3 regions of the Streptomyces sp. NPDC012825 genome follow, and region 1 is predicted to be linked to each of the others. Evidence: riboswitches for the same ligand, from Rfam matches in the RefSeq annotation. Region 1 holds a riboswitch; each other region holds the start of a gene.
What was found. A riboswitch is a leader RNA that binds a small molecule or an ion and turns the genes downstream of it on or off. The one in region 1 is predicted to bind cobalamin.
Positions count from the first base shown of each region.

Region 1 (7,469 bases):
CGACGGCGCTCGGGGCGACCCCCTTGGGGGTCGGGTGCACCAGGGACCAGGCGTCGAAGAGGGCGACCCAGCCGCGCAGCACGGCGGAGTCGTCGCGGTCCCAGGCGTGCAGCCGCCAGCCGGGGCGGACGGTCTCGCCGTGGAGTTCGACGAGTCCGGCGAGCCGGGCGCGGTCCCAGCCGGCCCGGACCTGGCCGGGCGTCAGGTCGAGCGCGGCGGCGGCCCGTTCCTGCGGGGGGACGGCGTCGGGGCCGGTGCGGGGGGCCGTCCGGGTCCCGCCCTCGACGGCGGCCCAGCGGGCGATCCGTACGGCGTCGGCGAGGACGTGCCGGGCCTGGCGGGCGAGTTCCGCGCGGGGCGGAGTGCCCTCGGGCGGCCGCGGCGCCGGCCGGGTGCGCCGGGTCGTCACGGCCCGTCGGGCGGTGGCCAGCGACCGTGGGCGGACGAGTCGGAGTCTGGAGTTGCGCGCCAATGGTTCATCGGGCTTTCGAGACGTCACGGGGGCAGTCTTCCCGCTGACGGCCCGAAAGCCCAATCGGAACCGGCCGCGCCGTCGGAACGGGCCCCGCGGAGACCCTGCGGAAGCCTGGCGAAGACCCGGCGGAGGTCCCGCGAGGACTTCGGGAAGACCCCGCGAAGGCCTCGGGGCGGACTCCCCCGGTCGGCGCGGAGGGTGCCTCGGGGCAGAGGGGGGCCTCGGAGCGGGGAGAGGTCTCAGAGCAGAGGAGTGAGGAAGCGGCGCAGGGACTCCTCGTAGCGGACCGGGTCGGGGTTCCACATCGCCGCGTGCGGGGCGTCCCGGACGGTTCTGAGGCTGATCAGGTCGGGGTGGCGGGCGGCGAGTTCGACGGAGGGCTCCCAGGGGGCGATCGCGTCCTCGGGGCCGTGGAAGAGGAGGGCCGGGGCCCGCAGGGCGCCGGGGCCCGAGGCGAACTGGAGGAGGTCGCCGTGCGGGCCCGTCCTGCCCCGGGCGGCGCGGACGGCGAGCGGGACCAGGAACCCGGGCACGTGCCGGGCCGAGGCGAGGTTGCGGAGGGTGACCTCCCAGTCCAGGACCGGGGAGTCGAGGACGAGGCCGGCGATCCGGTCACGGACCCCCGAGTCGGCGGCGGCGCGCAGGGCCATCGACGCCCCGGGGCCCCAGCCGTGCAGGACGACCTTCTGGGCGCCGCGCCGGACGGCGTAGCGGAGGGCGGCGTCGACGTCGCGCCACTCGGAGTCGCCGAGGTGGGTGAGGCCGTCCGGGGAGGGCGGGGCGCCCTCGTCGCCCCGGTAGGCGGGGACGAGGACGGGGATCCGGTGCCGGTGGTAGAAGGGGACGACGTTCAGCGGGTGCTCGCGGGTGGCGCCGAGGCCGTGCAGGGCGATCACCCAGGTGGTGCGCGGGGCGGGCACGAGCCAGGCCGGCAGGGGGCCGAGTTCGCCGGGGATCTCCACGTCCTCGTGGTCGAGCCCGAGGGCGGTCGCGGGCGTGCCCCGGTGGAGTCCGGGGGTGAGCCGGACGCGGGCGCCGGGCCCGGGGGTGCCGAGCTCGATCCGCTCCAGGCGCCGGACGACGGTGTCGGCGGTGTGCGGGGTCCGGAGGAGGACGGGGCCGAGGACGGCGTGCAGGCCGGGGCCCTCCATGCCGTACGTGCCGGGGCGCAGCGAGGCCAGGCTGCGGGTGAGGGTGATCCGGTCGGGGCCCGTGGCGTGCACGGTCAGCCGGGGATCGCCGGGCAGGGGACGGACCGACGACGCCCTGAGGGCGAGGTCGCTGGCGTACCGGCCGGCCGCGACCGCGGCCGCGCCGACACCGAGCAGGGTGGTGACGGCCGCTGCCGTCGCTGTAGCCGGGCGCACACCCCCAGTGTCCGCAGGACGGGGCCCGGGTGCCACCGGAGGGCCGTACCGGGAGGAAAGGGGCGCCCTCCGGATCCGGAAGGCGCCACTCGGGGGAGTGACGCGGGTCTCCTCGGCGGGGTCCCCCGGTCGGGTGGTCCGGTCCGGGGAGCGGAACGGGGCGGCGGGGGAGGAACCGGGACAGGCCGCCGGGGCCTTGCGAGGGCTCGGATTACCCGGGGTCGCGGGGCGCCCGCATCCTGGACGCCCCTCCCCCGGGCCCCCTCCGGAGCGCTGAGCGGAATCTCCTGACACCGGTTAGGGACACCACGCCGCCCGCCCCAGTTCATCTTCCGTTCATCCAGGTTGCTTACGTTCGACCAGCCACTGACGTCGAACGATTGCCTGGGTAAATGGAACACATCACGCTGCTGCTCGCCATTGTGGTCGTGACAGCTCTCGTGTTCGATTTCACGAACGGTTTCCACGACACCGCCAACGCGATGGCCACGACCATCTCGACCGGTGCGCTCAAGCCCAAGACGGCGGTGGCCATGTCCGCCGTGCTCAACCTCGTCGGCGCGTTCCTGTCCGTGGAGGTCGCCAAGACGATCTCCGGCGGGATCATCAACGAAGAGGGCATCCGGACAGAGGTGATCTTCGCCGCGCTCGTCGGCGCCATCCTCTGGAACCTGCTGACCTGGCTGCTCGGACTCCCCTCCAGCTCCTCCCACGCGCTCTTCGGCGGCCTCATCGGCGCCGCGGTCATGTCGGCCGGCTGGTCGGCCGTGAACGGCTCCACCATCATCACCAAGGTCCTCATCCCGGCCGTCGCCGCGCCGGTCGTCGCCGGGCTCGCCGCGATGGCCGCCACCCGGCTGACGTACCGGATCAAGGCCGACCCCGAGGCGAAGGCCACGGCCAAGGGCTACCGGGCCGGCCAGATCGCCTCCGCCGGTCTCGTCTCCCTCGCCCACGGCACCAACGACGCCCAGAAGACGATGGGCATCATCACCCTCGCCCTGGTCACCCAGGGTGTCGTCGCCCCCGGCTCGAACCCGCCCCTGTGGGTCGTCGTCTCCGCCGGTGTCGCCATCGCGCTCGGCACCTACCTCGGCGGCTGGCGCATCATCCGCACCATGGGCAAGGGCCTCACCGACCTCCAGCCGCAGCAGGGCTTCGCCGCCCAGACCAGTGCCGCGACGGTCATCCTGGCCTCCTCGCACCTCGGCTTCTCCCTCTCCACCACCCAGTCCTGCTCGGGTGCCGTGATGGGCGCCGGCCTCGGCCGCAAGGGCGGTGTCGTCCGCTGGTCGACCGCGACCCGGATGTTCGTCGCCTGGGGCCTGACCCTGCCCGCCGCGGGCCTGGTCGGCGCCGGCGCCGAGTTCCTCACCAAGCAGGGCGCCTGGGGCATCGCCGTCGTCGCGGTCCTGCTGGTGGCCGGTTCGGGCGTCATCTGGGCGCTCTCCCGCCGCAAGCCGGTCGACCACCACAACGTCACGGCCGACGACGTGGAGGCCGAGGAGCCCGCGGGCGTGGTGACCACCGCCATCGCGGCCGTCACCCCGCCGCCGGCCGGCTCGGTCGCCGCCGTCACCGACGAGGACCTCAAGGCGACCATCCTCGCTCCGGCCCCCACCGACCCGACCGCTCCCCCGGCCCCGGCCGCGAAGGTCTAAGGAAAGAACCGCATGAAGATCGACTGGGCAGCCCTCGGCTCCGTCTTCGGAGTCAGCCTCGTGGCGACCGTCGCCCTGGTGGGCCTCTTCTCCCTCGGCATCGTCGGCCTCACCAAGCAGGAGGAGGCCGCCGCGCGCGGCGGTTCCGCCGCCCTGGCCCGCACCGGCGCCTACGCCTGCTTCGGACTGTGCCTGGCGGCCGTGGCGTACGGCATCTACCTGATCGTCGTCTGACGGTCCCCGCTCCACCGGCCGGGCGGTCCCACCTTCGGGTGCGGACCGCCCGGCTCCTTTTCTGTGGTGCTCCGCACAGTGCGCCGCCGCAGGTCAAGGGTGGGTTGACGCCCGTTCTCGGGGCGTGGTGGACTGCCGAGGCCATTACGGCGGCAGCAGAGGAAGTCCGGTGCGAATCCGGCACGGTCCCGCCACTGTGACCGGACCCCAGGGTCCGGGAGTCAGGAACTCTCGCCGCCGGTCACGTCGATCCAGGGCGCGGACCCTGAGTGAGGACATAGCGCCATGCCCGGCCGCAGCAGAGCCACCGGTGTCTTCGCGTACGGAGCGGCCGCGGGCCTCGCCGTCGACCTGCTCCTCGGCGACCCCCGCCGGGGCCACCCCGTCGCCGCGTTCGGCCGGACCGCCGCCGCCGTCGAGCGGCGTCTCCACCACGACCACCGCGGCTGGGGGGCCCTGCACACCGCCGTCTGCGCCGGTTCCACCGTCGCCCTCGGCGCCCTCGCCGCCCGGTCCGTCCGGGACCGTCCGGCCGCCGCCGTCGCGCTGACCGCCGCCTCCGTGTGGGCCGTCGTCGGCGGTACGACCCTGGGCCGGGAGGCCCGCGCGATCGGCGGGGCGCTCGCCGCCGGGGACCTGGAGACGGCTCGGGAGCGCCTTCCGCACCTGTGCGGGCGCGACCCGCAGTCCCTGGACGGCCCCGCGATGGCCCGCGCGGTCGTCGAGTCGGTCGCCGAGAACACCTCGGACGCCGTGGTCGGCGCCCTGTTCTGGGGCGCGGTCGCGGGCGTGCCGGGGCTCGTCGGCTTCCGGGCCGTCAACACCCTGGACGCGATGGTCGGCCACAAGTCGCCCCGGTACCGCCGCTTCGGCTGGGCCTCGGCCCGCCTCGACGACCTGGCCGGCTGGCCGGGCGCGCGTCTGACGGCCGTGCTCGCGACCGTCGCCGGCGGGAACCCGCGCGGGGCCGTACGGGCCTGGCGGGCGGACGCGTCGAAGCACCCGAGCCCCAACGCGGGCCCGGTCGAGGCCTCCTTCGCGGGCGCGCTGGGCGTACGGCTCGGCGGCACCCTCTCGTACGCCGGGCGCGTCGAGCACCGGCCGGTGCTGAACGGGGAGGGGCGGGCCGTCGGGGTGGCCGACGTCGAGCGGGCGGTGGCGCTCTCGCGCCGGGTGACCGCCCTGACCCTGGCCGCCTGTGTGGGCGGCCGTCTGATCGCCGACGCCGTGCGGCGCGGGAAGCGGAGGAACGCATGAGGGGCGGAAGGGGCGGGGGTCTGCTCGTCGCCGGGACCACGTCCGACGCGGGCAAGAGCGTCGTGACGGCCGGGATCTGCCGCTGGCTGGTCCGCAAGGGCCTGAAGGTGGCGCCGTTCAAGGGGCAGAACATGTCCCTCAACTCCTTCGTCACGCGCGAGGGCGCCGAGATCGGGCGGGCCCAGGCCATGCAGGCGCAGGCCGCCCGGGTCGAGCCGACCGCGCTGATGAACCCGGTGCTGCTCAAGCCCGGGAGCGACCGCTCCAGCCAGGTCGTCCTGATGGGGAAGCCGGTCGGTGAGCTGAGTGCCCGTGGGTTCTTCGGGGGGTCCGGGGGGTCGTCCCCCGGAAAGGCCCTGCACGGAGGGAGACAGAAGGAGCTGTTCGAGCCGGTCATGGCGTGCCTGGAGGAGCTGCGGAGCACGTACGACGCGGTGATCTGCGAGGGCGCCGGCAGCCCGGCCGAGATCAACCTGCGGCGCACCGACATCGTGAACATGGGCGTGGCGCGGGCCGCGCGGCTGCCCGTGGTGGTGGTCGGGGACATCGACCGGGGCGGGGTCTTCGCCCAGTTCTTCGGCACGACGGCGCTGCTGTCCCCCGAGGACCAGTCGCTCGTCGCCGGGTACCTGGTGAACAAGTTCCGGGGCGACGTGAGCCTCCTCGAACCCGGGCTCGACATGCTGCACGGCCTGACCGGGCGCCGGACCTTCGGCGTCCTGCCGTACGCGCACGGGCTCGGCATCGACGAGGAGGACGGGCTGCGCGTCTCCCTGCGGGGCGCGGTCCGCGAGTCGGTGGTGGCGCCGCCGGTCGGCGCGGACGTGCTGCGGGTCGCCGTGTGCGCCGTACCGCTGATGTCGAACTTCACGGACGTGGACGCGCTGGCGGCCGAGCCGGGCGTGGTCGTCCGGTTCGTGGACCGGCCCGAGGAGCTGGTCGACGCGGATCTCGTGGTCGTACCGGGCACGCGCGGCACGGTGAAGGCGCTCGCCTGGCTGCGGGAGCGCGGCCTCGCGGACGCCCTGGCGCGGCGCGCGGCCGAGGGCCGCCCGGTCCTCGGCGTCTGCGGCGGCTTCCAAGTCCTGGGCGAGCGGATCGAGGACGAGGTCGAGTCGCGGGCCGGTGTGGTCGACGGGCTCGGACTCCTTCCCGTATGGGTGCGGTTCGAAGCCGCGAAGACCCTGGCCCGGCCGGTCGGCGAGGCGCTCGGCGAGCGGGTGGAGGGGTACGAGATCCACCACGGCGTCGCGGACGTGCGGGGCGGGGAGCCGTTCCTGGACGGGTGCCGGGTCGGCTCCGTGTGGGGCACCCACTGGCACGGCTCGCTGGAGAGCGACGGCTTCCGGCGCGCGTTCCTGCGGGAGGTCGCGGCGGCGGCCGGGCGCCGGTTCGTCCCGGCCCCGGACACGTCGTTCGGCGCGCTGCGCGAGGAACAGCTCGACCGGCTCGGCGACCTGATCGAGGAGCACGCGGACACGGACGCGCTGCTGCGGCTGATCGAGGAGGGCGCCCCGGCGGGGCTGCCGTTCGTGCCGCCGGGGGCGCCGTGAGCACCGCCGGTCACGGTGTCCCCGTACGCACGGGGAGCGCGGAGCCCGCACGGCCGTCGACCCGGCCGCCCCAAGACCGTCCCCGCGTGCGGGGAGCCATCGGCTCCATGATCGTCCCGCATGCCCGTACCGCCACGTCCGATCACCGCACTTCACCCGAGAGGGGCACCCGTTGATGGCCTCGGCCTCCTACCCGTTCAGCGCTGTCGTCGGCATGGACGACATGCGGCTGAGCCTGCTGCTCAACGCCGTCTCGCCCGCCATCGGCGGTGTCCTCGTCCGCGGTGAGAAGGGGACGGCGAAGTCCACCATCGTGCGCGGCCTCACCTCGCTGCTGCCGCACATGGACGTCGTCGCGGGCTGCCGCTTCTCGTGCGCGCCCGAGGCGCCCGACCCGCAGTGCCCCGACGGGCCCCACGAGCCCGGGGACGGGGTGTCGCGGCCGACCGCCCTGGTCGAACTGCCCGTCGGCGCCTCCGAGGACCGGCTCGTCGGCTCGCTCGACATCGAGAAGGCGCTCGCGGAGGGCGTGAAGGCCTTCGAGCCGGGGCTCCTCGCCGGCGCCCACCGGGGCATCCTGTACGTCGACGAGGTCAATCTGCTGAGCGACCACCTGATCGACCACCTCCTCGACGCCGCCGCCATGGGCTTCTCGAACGTCGAGCGCGAGGGCGTCTCCGTGCGGCACGCCGCCCGGTTCCTGCTCGTCGGGACCATGAACCCCGAGGAGGGCGAGCTGCGGCCGCAGCTCCTCGACCGGTTCGGGCTGACCGTGGAGGTCGCCGCCTCCCGCGAGCCCGAGCAGCGGGTGGAGGTCGTGCGGCGGCGGCTCGCCTTCGAGGACGACCCGGCCGCGTTCGCCGCGCGCTGGACCGGCGAGGAGACCGAGCTGCGCGGGCGGATCGTCGCCGCCCGCGCCCTG
Region 1 is NZ_JBIBBZ010000006.1:50,141-57,609, forward strand. It holds gene ACFY7E_RS15840 (hypothetical protein) at 1-499, opposite strand, end outside; gene ACFY7E_RS15845 (alpha/beta hydrolase) at 715-1,842, opposite strand; gene ACFY7E_RS15850 (anion permease) at 2,235-3,503, shown strand; gene ACFY7E_RS15855 (hypothetical protein) at 3,516-3,737, shown strand; cobalamin riboswitch at 3,857-3,988, shown strand; gene ACFY7E_RS15860 (cobalamin biosynthesis protein) at 4,023-4,994, shown strand; gene ACFY7E_RS15865 (cobyric acid synthase) at 4,991-6,547, shown strand; gene ACFY7E_RS15870 (putative cobaltochelatase) at 6,723-7,469, shown strand, end outside.

Region 2 (7,469 bases), on a different contig from region 1:
TCCGGTTGAGCGACTGGAAGGAGAGGATCACATTGCGGATCAGCGGGTAGAGGAGCAGTCCGGCCATCGTGAGCAGGGCCGGTGCGACGAGCAGGTACGGCAGCAGCCCGCTGGGGAGGGAGCGTCTCCCGCGCGAGGGCTGAAGGACTTCCTTCGGGCCGGAAGAGGCCGGCGGGGGAGTCTGAGACGTCCCTGCCGCCCTTCCGGGCGCGTCCTGGGTGACGGCGGCCGCCGTCCCCGGGGAGTCCACGGTCATGGTCTTATTCCTCGCGGTCTTGGGGCTCCCGCGCCCACCGGGTCGCGGCCCTGGGGAGCGGGCCACTGGTCGCTGCGGAACCCCGGTGGTGCGGCCGGTGTCGCACGGCCGCACCACCGGGGTCGCGGATCACTGCTGGTTGATGCGCTCGTTGATGACCTTGTCGGCGGCCTCGGCGGCGGCCTTGGCGTCCTCGCCCTTCAGGACCTTGCTCATGTAGTCCTTGATCGGGTTGGGGGCGGTCTCGACGTTCGCCCAGCCCGGGGTCACCGGGGTGACCTTGCCGGAGACGGAGGAGGCGGCCATGGCCTCGGCGAAGGAGCTGGCGGCCGGCTTGAACTGCGCGGCGTCGGTGTTCGGAAGCAGCGCGCCCTCGGTGGCGGCGGCGTACTTCGTCATGTACTCCTTGCCGGCGGCGAGGGCCAGCCACTCCTTCGCGAGCTCCTTGTTCTGGGAGCGCTCGGCGATGGCGAGGTTGGAGCCGCCGAGGAAGACGGAGCCCGGCTTGTCGGCCGTCTTGCCCGGGATCGGGAAGTAGCCGAAGTCGGCCGTCTTGCCGGCCTTCTTGATGGCGTCGATCGCGCCGCCGGCCTCCCAGCCGAGACCGATCCAGGACGACACGCCGCCCTTGGGAACGACGTCGGTGGACTGCTGCGGGGTCGCCTCGTCCTTGTCCTTCGGAGCGGTGGAGTAGGACGCCAGCTCCTTGTAGAAGTTCATGGCGTTGACGGCCTCGGGGGAGGACAGGTTGCCCTTCCACTTGTCGCCGTCCTTGACCGCGAGGTCGCTGCCCTCGTCCCAGATGAGGCCGGCGAGGACGTACCAGGACTGGCCGGGCAGGTAGATCGCCTGCGACTTCGGGTCGGCGGCCTTGAGCTTCTTCAGGCCCGCGATCCACTCGGCGCGGGTCTTCGGCGGGGTGACGCCGGCCTTCTTGTAGGCGGCCTTGTCGTAGATGACGACACGGCTGGCGGCGTACCACGGGGCGGAGTAGAGCTTGCCGTCCAACTCGTTGGAGGCGACCATGCCCTTGTTCCAGCCGTCGTAGCCGAGCGTGGCCTTGTCGGCGGTCAGGTCGGCGAGGCCACCGGTGACCGCGTAACCGGCGGTCTGGGTGTTGCCGAGCTCCAGGACGTCCGGCGGGGTGTCCTCGGAGAGGGCGGTGGTGACCTTCTCCTGGATGCCGTTCCAGACCTGCTTCTCGACCTTGACCTTGACGCCCGGGTGCTTGGCCTCGAAGGCCTTGTTCAGCTCGGTCATCCAGGCGTCCGGGGCGGAACCGTCCATCACCCAGACGGTCAGGGTCTTGTCGCCCCCGGCCGTGCCCTTGCCGCCGTCGTCGGCCTTGTCGCTGTCGGAACCACATGCAGCGATGGAGACCATCATGCCCGCGACGCCGATCGCCGCGATGAGCTTGCGCTTCACGCCACCCTCCTCAGGGATGCCTGCAACCCCCCTGCCCACCGCGCGAAGACATACGTCGGGTAATGCTCGTGGGGCTGGGACCTGGTCTTTAATGGTTTAGACCAGTACTCGGAGCTTGGCCTAGACCTTTTTGGGTGTCAAGGGTGCGCAAGACGGGTATGGGCGTCCGTTATCGGACCGACACCTGGTCGAGGTCCGGCCACGACCGCCGGATTCACGCCAGTCGCCGCCCTCCCGAACACGCCGCGCGCGCCCCGGCGGACCGCAGGATCCCCTCCGTTCCGCCGGAAGAAGCCTCTCACCTCTCGACCGGAATGGCCTAGACCAACGGGGGATATCACGGTGTATAAGAAGCAGGGGGACGTCTCCTCCTCGCCGACGCCTCACCCACGCCCCACCGAAGCGGCACGGATCGGCAGGAGAAACCGTGGCGGCACCGAAGCGTGCCACCATGTGAGCCGCGACAGACGGAGGAGCCGGTGACGGCAACAGCACAGGAGTCGGGAAGGCAGGCCATGGCCACGGACGCGGGCAGCACGGAGACAGAGAGCGGGACGCCCACCCGTACCGCGCGCGTGCCCAAGTACTACCGGCTGAAGCGGCACTTGCTCGACATGACCGAGACCCTGCCGCCCGGCACGCCGGTCCCGCCGGAGCGGACGCTGGCCGCCGAGTTCGACACCTCCCGCACCACCGTGCGCCAGGCCCTCCAGGAGCTGGTCGTCGAGGGACGCCTGGAGCGCATCCAGGGCAAGGGCACCTTCGTCGCCAAGCCCAAGGTCTCCCAGGCGCTGCAACTCACCTCGTACACCGAGGACATGCGCGCCCAGGGCCTGGAGCCCACCTCGCAGCTCCTCGACATCGGCTACGTCACCGCCGACGACACCCTCGCCGGGCTGCTCGACATCTCGGCCGGCGGCCGGGTGCTCCGCATCGAGCGCCTGCGGCTCGCCAGCGGGGAGCCGATGGCGATCGAGACCACCCATCTGTCGGCGAAGCGCTTCCCGGCCCTGCGCCGCTCGCTCGTCAAGTACACCTCGCTCTACACCGCCCTCGCCGAGGTCTACGACGTGCACCTCGCCGAGGCCGAGGAGACCATCGAGACCTCCCTCGCCACCCCGCGCGAGGCCGGACTGCTCGGTACGGACGTGGGCCTGCCGATGCTGATGCTCTCCCGCCACTCGCTGGACGCGCAGGGCGAGCCGGTGGAGTGGGTGCGGTCCGTCTACCGCGGCGACCGGTACAAGTTCGTGGCCCGTCTCCGGCGCCCCCACGACTGAGCGACCGCGCGGAATCGCGCGCGACGGCCGTACCCCCCGGCGGGTGCGGCCGTTTCGCGTTTCCGGGAATGTCGTATTCCCGCCCGGCGGCGCCGCGGGCGACCGAGGAGGACCGCTTCCGACAAAACACATCCGTTATGCGGACGGGGGTTCCATGAGACGGACGCGTCCCCTAGATTTCCCCAGCATTACCGAGGTGATCAGTGAGGGGACGGAATCGCCATGTCAGAAGTGACACAAGGGAAACAACCGACCATCACCCCCGCGCGGGTGGTGATCGCGCTCTGTCTCGTCGCCCCGTTCGCGGCGATGCTCTGGGTGGGCTCCTACGCGAAGGTCGAGCCCCTCTTCGCCGGCATCCCCTTCTTCTACTGGTACCAGATGCTCTGGGTGCTGGTCTCCACCGCGCTCACCATGATCGCGTACAAGCTGTGGCAGCGGGACCAGCGGTCCCGCAAGGGGGGTGACGCGCGATGAAGGACGGCGTGAACGGCGTGGCGCTGGGCGTCTTCGTCTTCTTCTTCGTGGCCGTGACGGTCATGGGCTTCCTGGCCGCGCGCTGGCGCAAGGCCGAGAACGAGCAGAGTCTCGACGAGTGGGGCCTGGGCGGCCGGTCCTTCGGCACCTGGGTGACCTGGTTCCTGCTCGGCGGCGACCTCTACACCGCGTACACCTTCGTCGCCGTCCCGGCGGCCATCTACGCGGCGGGCGCGGCGGGCTTCTTCGCGGTGCCGTACACGATTCTGGTCTACCCGCTGATCTTCACCTTCCTGCCCCGCCTGTGGTCGGTCTCGCACAAGCACGGGTACGTGACCACCTCCGACTTCGTCCGGGGCCGCTTCGGCTCCAAGGCCCTGTCGCTGGCGGTGGCGGTCACTGGCATCCTCGCCACCATGCCGTACATCGCGCTCCAGCTGGTCGGCATCCAGGCCGTCCTGGACGTGATGGGCGTCGGCGGCGGCGAGACCACGCACTGGTTCGTCAAGGACCTGCCGCTGCTCATCGCCTTCGGCGTCCTCGCGGCCTACACGTACTCCTCGGGCCTGCGCGCCCCCGCGCTCATCGCCTTCGTCAAGGACACCCTGATCTACATCGTCATCGCGGTGGCGATCATCTACATCCCGATCAAGCTGGGCGGCTTCGACGAGATCTTCGCCAAGGCGGGCGAGGCGTACGCGCAGACCAACCCGGCGACCGGAAAGCCGCGCGGCGCGCTCGTGCCCGGCGAGGCCGGCCAGTGGACGTACGCGACGCTCGCGCTCGGCTCGGCGCTCGCGCTCTTCATGTACCCGCACTCCATCACGGCGACGCTGTCGTCCCGGAGCCGCGAGGTCATCCGCCGCAACACCACGATCCTGCCGCTGTACTCGCTGATGCTGGGCCTGCTCGCGCTGCTGGGCTTCATGGCGATCGCCGCCGGGATCCAGGTGAAGAACGGCCAGCTCGCCATCCCGCAGCTCTTCGAGACCATGTTCCCGGACTGGTTCGCGGGCGTCGCGTTCGCCGCGATCGGCATCGGCGCGCTCGTCCCGGCCGCGATCATGTCCATCGCCGCGGCCAACCTCTTCACGAGGAACATCTACAAGGACTTCATCAAGAAGGACGCGACCCCGGCGCAGGAGACCAAGGTCTCCAAGATCGTCTCGCTCCTGGTGAAGGTCGGCGCCCTCGCCTTCGTCCTCACCATGGACAAGACGGTCGCCATCAACTTCCAGCTCCTGGGCGGCATCTGGATCCTCCAGACCTTCCCGGCCCTGGTCGGCGGCCTGTTCACCCGCTGGTTCCACCGCTGGGCGCTGCTCGCCGGCTGGGCGGTCGGCATGGCCTACGGCACGCTCGCCGCCTACGGCGTCGCCAGCCCGACCCAGAAGCACTTCGGCGGCTCCTCCGCCGAGATCCCCGGCATCGGCGAGATCGGCTACATCGGTCTCACCGCCTTCGTCCTCAACGTCGTGGTCACCGTCGTCCTCACCTTCGTCCTCAAGGCCCTCAAGGCCCCCGAGGGCATCGACGAGACCTCCCCGTCGGACTACACGGCCGACGCCGGCGACCCCGGCGTACAGGTCGAGATGGAGAAGGTCACCGCGCCCACCCACTGACGCCACCCGCACGGAAAAGGGCCCGGGTCCTCCACCAGGAGGTCCCGGGCCCCGCCGCGTCCCCGGCGGGCACACTTCCCCCATGGACTTCACGATCAGGGCGGTACGGCCCGAGGAGTACGAGGTGCTCGGCGAACTGACCGGGCGCACCTATCTGGACGACGGACTGCTGGCACACGGGGCCGACGACTTCTATCTGGGGGTGCTGCGGGACACCGCGCGGCGGGCCCGCGAGAGCGAGGTCCTCGTCGCGGAGGACACCCGGGACGCGGCGGGCCGGATCATCGGCGGCGTGACGTTCGCCCGGGGCGGCACCCCGTGGGCCGACATCGCCGTGCCCGGCGAGGCCGAGTTCCGGATGCTCGTGGTCGCCCGGGAGGCCCGCGGCCGGGGCGTCGGGGAAGCGCTCGTACGGACCTGCGTCGACCGGGCCCGGGCCCTCCCGGGATGCGCCCGGATCGTGCTCTCCACGGCCGCCGGGATGGTCGCGGCGCACCGGCTCTACGAGCGGACGGGCTTCGTCCGCACTCCGCACCGGGACTGGGAGCCGATCCCCGATCACTCTCTGCGCACCTATTCCCTGGAGTTCTGAGCCCAACTCCCCTCCGGGGGGCGACACAACATGTGGGGGGTGCCATGAGCGGCACCCCCCACATGTATGCTCGTCCTCGCTGTCGACGCAGGGGAATCCGGCGCGAATCCGGAACTGTCCCGCAACGGTGTACTTCGTGCGGTTTCGTCCGAGGTGAGTCCGAACACCTGCCGACGGTGCGCCCGGTCCTTCCGTTCCGGGTGCCACAGACGTCCGGGCCTCGCGGAGTGGGCCGGTGGACGCGGTGCGTCGTGCGTGGACGCCCGCCCGTCCGCCCTTCCCCCGCCGAGGCCCCGAGCCGAGCGAGGGAGAGCCCCCACGTGACCATCGCGCCCGCCGATCCGGCTTCGGCCGAGGCTTCCGCGGTCGAGAGCGACGGCCCCGGGACCGTACTGCTGCGGACCCTGACCGACCTCACCGCCGATCTCCCCGACACCGACCCCGGCAAGGTCGCCGCCGCCGCGCTCCGCGGCCGTAGCGCCGCCGCGGACGAGGCGGAGCTGCGCGAGCTGGCCACCGAGGCGGCCGCCGGACTGATCGCCGAGGACCCGGCGTACTCCCGGCTCGCCGCCCGGCTCCTCACGATCACCATCGCGGACGAGGCCGCCTCCCAGGGCTCGGTGAACTTCTCCTCCTCGGTGGCCGTCGGCCACCGCGAGGGCCTGATCGCCGACCGCACCGCCGGGTTCGCCGCACTGCACGCCGACCGCCTCGACGCCACGATCGACCGGGCCGGCGACGACCGCTTCGGCTACTTCGGCCTGCGGACCCTCTACTCGCGCTACCTGCTGCGCCACCCGATCACCCGCAAGGTGATCGAGACCCCGCAGCACTTCATGCTGCGCGTCGCCTGCGGCCTGGCCGAGGACGAGAGCGTCCGCGCGCTCGACGAAGTGACCGCGCTGTACGGCCTGATGAGCCGGCTGGACTACCTGCCGTCCTCCCCCACGCTCTTCAACTCCGGCACCCGCCACCCGCAGATGTCCTCCTGCTACCTCCTGGACTCCCCGCAGGACGAGCTGGACTCCATCTACGACCGCTACCACCAGGTCGCGCGCCTCTCCAAGCACGCGGGCGGCATCGGCCTCTCGTACTCCCGCATCCGCGCCCGCGGTTCGCTGATCCGGGGCACCAACGGGCACTCCAACGGCATCGTGCCGTTCCTGAAGACCCTCGACGCCTCCGTCGCCGCCGTGAACCAGGGCGGCCGCCGCAAGGGCGCCGCCGCCGTCTACCTGGAGACCTGGCACGCGGACATCGAGGAGTTCCTGGAGCTCCGCGACAACACGGGCGAGGACCAGCGCCGCACGCACAACCTGAACCTGGCGCACTGGATCCCGGACGAGTTCATGCGCCGCGTGAACGCCGACGCCGACTGGTCGCTGTTCTCCCCCTCGGACGTGCCCGAGCTGGTGGACCTGTGGGGCGACGAGTTCGACGCCGCCTACCGCGGGGCCGAGGCGGCCGGCCTGGCCCGCAAGACGATGCCGGCCCGCGACCTGTACGGCCGGATGATGCGGACCCTGGCCCAGACCGGCAACGGCTGGATGACCTTCAAGGACGCCTCCAACCGGACGGCCAACCAGACCGCCGAGCCCGGCCACACCGTCCACTCCTCCAACCTCTGCACCGAGATCCTGGAGGTCACCGACGACGGCGAGACCGCGGTCTGCAACCTGGGCTCGGTCAACCTCGGCGCGTTCGTGGTCGGTTCGGACATCGACTGGGAGCGTCTGGACGCGACCGTCCGCACGGCCGTCACCTTCCTCGACCGGGTCGTGGACATCAACTTCTACCCGACCGAGCAGGCGGGCCGC
Region 2 is NZ_JBIBBZ010000001.1:859,747-867,215, reverse strand. It holds gene ACFY7E_RS04220 (sugar ABC transporter permease) at 1-256, opposite strand, end outside; gene ACFY7E_RS04215 (extracellular solute-binding protein) at 386-1,681, opposite strand; gene ACFY7E_RS04210 (GntR family transcriptional regulator) at 2,197-2,961, shown strand; gene ACFY7E_RS04205 (DUF3311 domain-containing protein) at 3,184-3,438, shown strand; gene mctP (monocarboxylate uptake permease MctP) at 3,435-5,060, shown strand; gene ACFY7E_RS04195 (GNAT family N-acetyltransferase) at 5,143-5,652, shown strand; cobalamin riboswitch at 5,702-5,842, shown strand; gene ACFY7E_RS04190 (ribonucleoside-diphosphate reductase subunit alpha) at 5,973-7,469, shown strand, end outside.
Region 2: linked by a shared signal. The riboswitch ahead of ACFY7E_RS04190 (ribonucleoside-diphosphate reductase subunit alpha) and the one ahead of ACFY7E_RS15860 (cobalamin biosynthesis protein) in region 1 are both predicted to bind cobalamin.

Region 3 (7,469 bases), on a different contig from region 1:
CTCATGGTGACCGGGTGCGGCTCGGACGACAAAAAGGACGACGCGGCGGGTTCGGCGTCCAAGGCTCCGGCGGGCGCGTTCCCCGTCACCATCAAGAGCGCCCTCGGCGAGGCGGTCATCAAGGACGCGCCCAAGCGCGTCGTCACCCTCGGCCAGGGCTCCGCGGAGACCGCCATCGCCCTCGGCAACGTGCCGGTCGGCATCGAGGAGTACCCCTGGGGCAGTGACAAGACCGGCTACCTCCCCTGGATCCACGAGGCCGTGACGAAGTCCGGCGCCGAACTGCCCAAGCAGTTCAAGGGCGGCGAGGAGCTCGACATCGAGGCCATCACCGAGCTCGAGCCCGACGTCATCCTGGCCCCCTGGTCCGGCATCACGCAGAAGCAGTACGACATCCTCAAGGACATCGCGCCGACCGTCGCCTACCCCGACAAGGCGTGGAGCACCGACTGGGACCAGCAGATCGAGATCGTCTCCAAGGCGCTCGGCCGGCCGGAGAAGGCCAAGGAGCTGGAGGCGAAGATCGACAAGCAGCTCGCCGACGCGGCCGCCTCCCGCCCCAAGTACAAGAACGTCACGTTCTCGTACATCTACAACACCGGCCCCGGCACCCTCGGCGTCTTCAAGCCCGAGGAGCAGCGCGTCGCGATGGTCTCCAAGCTGGGCCTCGAGGTCGACCCGGTGGTGAACACCTTCAAGGAGACCGAGGGCACCGACTCCGCCCTGATCGGCCTGGAGAACGCCAACAAGCTCGCGAAGAGCGACATCGCCTTCACCTTCTACATGGACGAGAAGTCCCGCAAGACGGTCGAGGCCCAGCCGCTGTACGCGGCCATCCCCGCCGTGAAGAAGGGCGCGCTCGTCTACAGCCACGACACCCCCTTCGTCACCGCCTCCTCGATGATCAACCCGCTGACGGTGCCGTACAGCATCGAGCGCTACCTGCCGATGATCGACAAGGCCGTCGCCAAGGCCGGGAAGTGACAACGGATTCCGCGTGACCACACTCTCCCGGACCGTCCAGGGCCCCGCCGTCGCACGGCGGGGCCCTGCCCGGTACCTAGCAGCCGCCGTCCTGTGCCTGGTCCTGCTCGCCCTGGCCCTGCTCGCCAGCGTGATGTTCGGCAGCAAGCCGACGTCCCCCGCGGACGTCCTGCGGGTCGTCACCGGCGACGGCGACGACTACCTCCGCACCGTCGTCGAGAGCCGCTACCCGCGCACCGCCCTCGGGGTGCTCGCGGGCCTCTGCCTCGGGATCGCCGGCACCCTGATGCAGGGCATCACCCGCAACCCGCTCGCCGAGCCGGGTCTCCTCGGCATCAACGCGGGCGCGTCCGCGAGCATCGTCGCCGCCACCGCGTTCCTCGGCGCGTCCGGGCAGCGGGAGACGATCTGGTGGGCCCTCCTCGGCGCCCTGGTGACCGGCGTCCTCGTCCATCTCGTCGGCACGGCCGGCGGGGTCGGCAGCCCGGTGCGGCTCGTGCTGGCCGGCGCGGTGCTCTCCGCGGTCCTCGCCGCGTTCATCCAGGCCGTCGCGCTGTCCCGGCCGAAGGTCTTCGACACGTACCGCTACTGGGTGGTGGGTTCGCTCGGCGGGCGCGGTTTCGACGCCCTCTGGGCCGTGCTGCCGTTCGCCGCGGCCGGGCTCCTCCTCGCCGTCGTCCTCGCACCCGGCCTCAACGCCATGGCGATGGGCGACGACAAGGCCGCCTCGCTCGGCATCAGCCCCGCCCGCGTCAAGGGCGCCGGGCTGCTCGCCGCGACGCTGCTCAGCGCGGCGGCCACGGCGGCGGTGGGACCCATCGCCTTCGTCGGGCTCGCCGTCCCGCACCTGGTCCGGGTCCTGGTGGGCGCGGACTTCCGGATGCAGATCCTGTTCACCGCGCTCGCGGGCCCCACGCTGCTGCTCCTCGCGGACGTCGTCGGCCGGGTCCTGCTGCGTCCCGAGGAGCTGATGGTCGGCGTCGTCACCGCGTTCGTGGGCGCGCCGGCGCTGCTCTTCGCCGTCCGTCGTATGAGGGGAGCGGCATGAGGACCGCAGAACAGGCCGAGGCCGGGACCGGGAGCCCGGCCGTGGCGCCGTCGCGCCCCGCGGGCCGCGTCCTCGTGCGGGTCGGACCCCTGGTCGCGATCCCCGTGCGCCGCTCCTCCCTGGTCGCCGCCGCGCTGTCGGTGCTGCTGCTCCTGGGGGCGGCCGTGGCGACCCTCTCGACGGGCAGGCTGGGCATCGACCTCGCCGACCTGCCGTCGGCGCTCATGGGCGAGGCGACGGGCAAGAACGCCTTCGTCCTGAACCGGCTGCGCGGTCCCCGGCTCGTGGTGGCCGTCGCCACCGGCGCGGCCCTCGGCCTGTCCGGGGCCCTCTTCCAGTCGGTCACCCGCAATCCGCTGGGCAGCCCCGACGTGATCGGGCTCGGCGCCGGTTCGGGAGCGGGAGCCGCGGCCGCCGCGCTCTTCTTCCCCGACACCGTCCCGGTGTCCGTCGGCGCCCTGGTCGGCGCGGTCGCCGCCATGGGGCTCGTGTACGTCTCCACCGGGACCGGGTTCCGCAATCCGGGGCGCCTGGTCGTGGCGGGCATCGGCGTGGCCGCGATGTCGACGGCCCTGACCCAGTACGTGGTCTACGCCGTCGAGCGCGACAAGGCGAGCGCCCTGACCGCGTACATCAACGGCAGCCTCTCCGCCCGTTCCTGGGACGACGCGACGGTCATCTGGGTGGTGCTGCTCGTCTGCCTGCCGCTCGCGGCGCTCCTCGCGCGGCCTCTGAGCATCGGCGAGATGGGCGACGACCTCTCCACCGGTCTGGGCGTCCGCCCGGACCGGACCGCGACGGCGGCGGTCGCCCTGTCGATCGTCCTGTCCGCGGGCGCGGTCAGCGTGGCCGGCCCGATCGCCTTCATCTCCCTGACGGCGCCGCAGATCGCCAAGCGGGTCACCCGCAGCGGCGGCCCGCAGCTGGTCATGTCGACCCTGCTCGGCGCGCTGCTCCTGGTCCTCGCGGACCTCGCGGCCCAGCAGCTGCCGCTCTTCGACGACCTGCCGGTCGGTCTCTACACGATGGCCGTCGGAGGGGCGTACCTGGGCTATCTGCTGCTGAGGGAGTGGAAGCGGCCCGTCTAGCGGCGCGCGTACGGCGGGAGGGAGGGGGCCACCGGGTGGCCCCCTCCCTCCTTCCGTGTCAGCCGGTGAGCGGCTCGCCGGCGCGCAGGTTCCAGCGTCCGCCGCGTCCGCTGAGGTGAACGGCCGTCAGGGGGCGGACGTCCAGGCGCCAGGCGGTCGCGTCCGGCACGCCGAGGGCGTGGACCGTCGCGGCGCGGACGACGTCGGGCTCGACGACCGCCGTGACGCGTCCCGATCCCTCCAGGAGCGCGTCGAGCCAGGCCCCGACCCGGACGCGCAGGTCGCGGAGGGACTCCCCGCCGTGCGGCGCGGCCTCCGGGTCGGACAGCCAGACGGCGAGCGCGGCCTCCTCGGTGGCGGCGACCTCCCCGAGGGTCCTCCCCCGCCACCGGCCCATGGCGCAGCCGGCCAGCCCGGTCACCGGTTCGGCCCGCAGGCCGAGGGCCCGCGCGGTGCCGAGGCAGCGCGCGGACGGCGAGGCGTACGCGCGCACGGCGGGGTCCGGGGCGGTCGCGAGGGCCTCGGCACGGGCGAGTCCCGCCGGGTCGAGGGGGCCGTCGTCGTCGAACCGGACCTCGCGCAGCGCGTCGTTCACGGCGGGCGGGACGAGCGTCAGCCGGACTGTCATCGGGATCCTTCGCGGTCGGCGCCGGTACGGGGCGGCGGGTGGTCCCCCGTACCGTACGGGGCCGCCGGCGGACGGGAGTTCCGCCCGGAGGCGCACGGAAAGTGATCCGGGCCTCACGCTCTTAACAATGTTCACGTCACGCGGTACCGTCAGGCGACATTTGAACAGCGTGACGACGGCGATACGGAAGTCCGGTGGGAAACCGGCACGGTCGCGCCACTGTATGCCGAGGCTTCCCCTGGCGGGGGAGGCCGCGGTGAGTCAGACCCGTGGACCGTCGTCCTGCACCACCGTCTGGGACGCGAGTTCCCACAGGAGGTTTCATCATGGCCGAGGCCGTCGTCTCCGCTGCCGTTTCCACCCCTTCCGTCGCCGTACCGGCTCCGCTGCCCGTGCGGGCCGTGCTGCCCTGGGCCTTCTTCGTCGGCCTTCTCGCGCTGATCGCGCTGTACTTCGTGGGCGCGGAGCAGGGCGCCACGTCCCTCTTCGCGGGCTCCGACGTGCACGAGTGGGTGCACGACGGGCGCCACCTGCTCGGCTTCCCGTGCCACTGAGGGGCGACGCGCACATGCACGCCTCGACTGTGAGAACCCTGCTGATCCGCGGCATGCTCGCGGGTCTGATGGCCGGTCTGTTCGCCTTCGCCGTGGCCTACGTGGGCGGTGAGCCCTCCGTGAACGGCTCCATCGCCGTGGAGGAGGCCCAGGCCGCCCAGGAGGCGGCCCACGCCGGACACGGCGGCCACGGCGGCGCGGGAGCGGCCGCGGAGGAAGAGGAGGAGGTGGTGGTCAGCCGTCCCGTGCAGTCCACCCTCGGCCTGGCCACCGGCGTCCTGGTCTACGGGGTGGCGCTGGGCGGCATCGCCGCGCTCGCCTTCTCGTTCGCGCTCGGCCGCGTCGGCCGGTTCGGTCCGCGGGCCACCGCGGCGCTGACCGCCGCCGCCGCCTTCACCACCGTCTACCTGGTGCCGTTCCTGAAGTATCCGGCGACCCCGCCGGCCGTCGGCAACCCCGACACCATCGGGAAGCGCACCACCCTGTTCTTCCTGATGATCCTGCTCAGCGTGCTGCTCGGCGTCGTCGCGGTGATCGCCGGGCGCCGTCTGGCGCCGCGCCTGGGCAACTGGAACGCGAGCCTGGCGGCCGGCTTCGGCTTCGTCGTCGTGACGGGCATCGCCTTCGCGGTCCTGCCGGCGAACGACGACGCGGTCAAGGCGGGCTTCCCCGCCAAGCTGCTGTGGGAGTTCCGGCTGGCCTCGCTCGGCGTCCAGGCCGTGCTGTGGGTGGTGTTCGCCGTCGTCTTCGGACACCTCGCCCAGAAGGCCCTGGCCGCCCGGACGGCCGGCGCGGAGACCCCGGCCCGGGTCGGGGCCCCGGCCGCGGGCTGACCACCGGCGCGTACGACACCGCCCCGCGTGCCAGGAGCACGCGGGGCGGTGTCGTGTCACGCGCCGTCGTCGCCCCGCTCCGGGGGCGGGCACTCCGGTGGCGGGTCGCCCAGTTCCGGGTGGTCCGTGGCGTACCGGTCGCCGTGGATCACCTGCATCGCCCAGTGCCAGGGGTGCTCGTGGAAGACGAGCCGGCGGTACGGCTCGCTCTCCGGCTCGTACGGGTAGAACTCCAGGGCGTCCCGCTCGGCCTGCTCCGGCGTCCTGCCGCCGTAGCGGCGCATGACCCAGGCGTAGCAATGCCGCTCGCCGTGCAGTTGGTCGAGGTATTCCGCTTCGTCCGGTGTCACGTCGCCACCCTAGGCGGATCACGCCCGTGCGGGCCGGTCCCGGTTCCCGCACAGCCAGTGCTCGCCCGTCGTGGTCCACCCGGTCAGCCGCCGGGCGCGTCCGGCGTCCGCCGTGCCGTCGGCGGCGAAGGAGCCCCCGTCGGCGACCCTGCGGAGACCGGCCAGGGCCGGTGCCAGACGGGCGGCCACCGGGGCGGGGTGACGGGCGGTCTCCTCCGGCAGCCCGGCCAGCACCCCGGCCGCCGTCGCCCCGTCGCACAGCGACAGGTGGAACAGCATCTGCCGCCAGGCGTACGCCGCGTCCTTCACCGTGCCGAGCGGGCGCCGCTCGTGCCGGGCCCGGTCCGTCAGACGGCACACCGCGGCGAAGCAGCGGCGGGCGAGTTCCGCCCGGCCGGAGGCGGGCGTGACGCCGACGCGGTGGACCAGGACGGCGAGGTTGTGGGTGGTGAGGATCTGGGCCCGCTCGATCACCGCGCCGTTCTCCGCCACGCTCCCGAAGCCGCCGGAGGGGCGCCGGCCGGCCCGCTCGTGGCAGAGGGCGGCGAAGTCCGGCGCGTGCCGGGCGCCGCTGCCCCGGAGCGCCGGCCGCCGGGGACCCTGTTCGGTCAGGACGTGGACGGCCGCGTAGTCGATGCCGTAGTACCTCTCGTACAGCGAGCCTTCGAGCAGTTCCCCCGCCACGGCGGCCGCGGCCGCGAACTTGGGGCTGAAGGTGCTCGTGAAGATGTCGGCGGCCAGCTCCTCGACCAAGGGCGCGTCCAGACCGGTCCGGCGCGCGAGCACGGCGAGTTCGCGGACGGGCGGGTTGGGCAGCAGGGTGCCGGGGAAGCCGTTCACGGCGACCTCGGCGAGGTGCCGCAGCGTCGCGTGGGCGGAGTCGCGGACGCGCGCGTCGGAGCGGTGCTGCGCGGACACCGCGCGGACCCAGGGCAGTTCCTCGGGCCGGACCTGCCGCTCCAGGTCGAACAGCAGCAGCGAGCGGCGATTGCCGAACGCCCGGTGGTTCGCGGCCATGAGCGCGCGCAGCGGCGCGTCCGGGTGGGCCCGGGCCGTCTCGGCGGCGACGAGCTGGGGCACCAGCTCGGCCAGCACCTCGGCGGAGGGGATCACGCCGGACTCCACCAGGACGGGCAGGGGCGCGCTGCGCGCCCTCTCGACCACACGGCGGACCGCGGGCGGCACGGCCGTGCCCGCGGGCAGGCCGGAGCGCCGCTCCTCCGCCCCGGTGACCGGGACGAGGAGCGCGGCCGGGTCGGTGGCGCCGGCGTCCTGCGGAAGCACGGACATCCGGTCGGCGACGAGGTGGGCGAGGTCGTGGTGGGCGGGCAGCGCGGCCTGGGACGCCCGGGCGTCGCGCACCGCCGTGTGCCGCTCCGAGCCGGGCAGGCCCCGCTTGCGGACCATCGAGGCGGCGGCGTGCCGCAGGAGCCCGAGGCGCCGCGGGTCGGGCGGACGGCCGGCGACGGTCTCCTCCAGGGCCCCGCGCAGGATCCCGAGGTTGCCCCTGGGGTCGCGGTGGCCGCGGCAGCGGGTGTGCTCGCGGGCCAGGAGCCGGTAACGGTCGAGGAGGGCGGCGCCGCGCGCGTGCCACCCGTCGCCGGGTGCGCGGCCGAGGACCCGGTGGTCGGGTCCCGCCGTCTCCAGCCAGTGCCGGAGCAGGTCGTCGGCGAAGGGCCGCCAGACGCGGAGCGCCTCGCGCTGGGTCTCGACGGCGTCGTTCGGGCCCCGGCGGGCCAGGGCGGCCCCGGCCTGCGCGACGGTCCGGCGGTGTACGGCGTCGGTGGCGGGCGCCGGGATCGCGGACGGGCGCGGGGCGAACCGCAGCGTGGCCGCGAACGGGCTTATCTCCCGGACGAGTTCGAGGGCCGCGTCGGTCTCCCCCGCACGCACCAGCCAGGCCACCGTGAGCAGCGCGGCCTCCTCGGGGACGGTCACCTCGTAGCGGGTGCCGTCGAGCAGTGCCCACAGTTCGGCGAGGCCC
Region 3 is NZ_JBIBBZ010000004.1:370,496-377,964, reverse strand. It holds gene ACFY7E_RS13280 (iron-siderophore ABC transporter substrate-binding protein) at 1-984, shown strand, start outside; gene ACFY7E_RS13275 (FecCD family ABC transporter permease) at 998-2,032, shown strand; gene ACFY7E_RS13270 (FecCD family ABC transporter permease) at 2,029-3,120, shown strand; gene ACFY7E_RS13265 (histidine phosphatase family protein) at 3,179-3,748, opposite strand; cobalamin riboswitch at 3,873-4,035, shown strand; gene ACFY7E_RS13260 (CbtB-domain containing protein) at 4,075-4,302, shown strand; gene ACFY7E_RS13255 (CbtA family protein) at 4,317-5,135, shown strand; gene ACFY7E_RS13250 (hypothetical protein) at 5,192-5,485, opposite strand; gene ACFY7E_RS13245 (hypothetical protein) at 5,504-7,469, opposite strand, start outside.
Region 3: linked by a shared signal. The riboswitch ahead of ACFY7E_RS13260 (CbtB-domain containing protein) and the one ahead of ACFY7E_RS15860 (cobalamin biosynthesis protein) in region 1 are both predicted to bind cobalamin.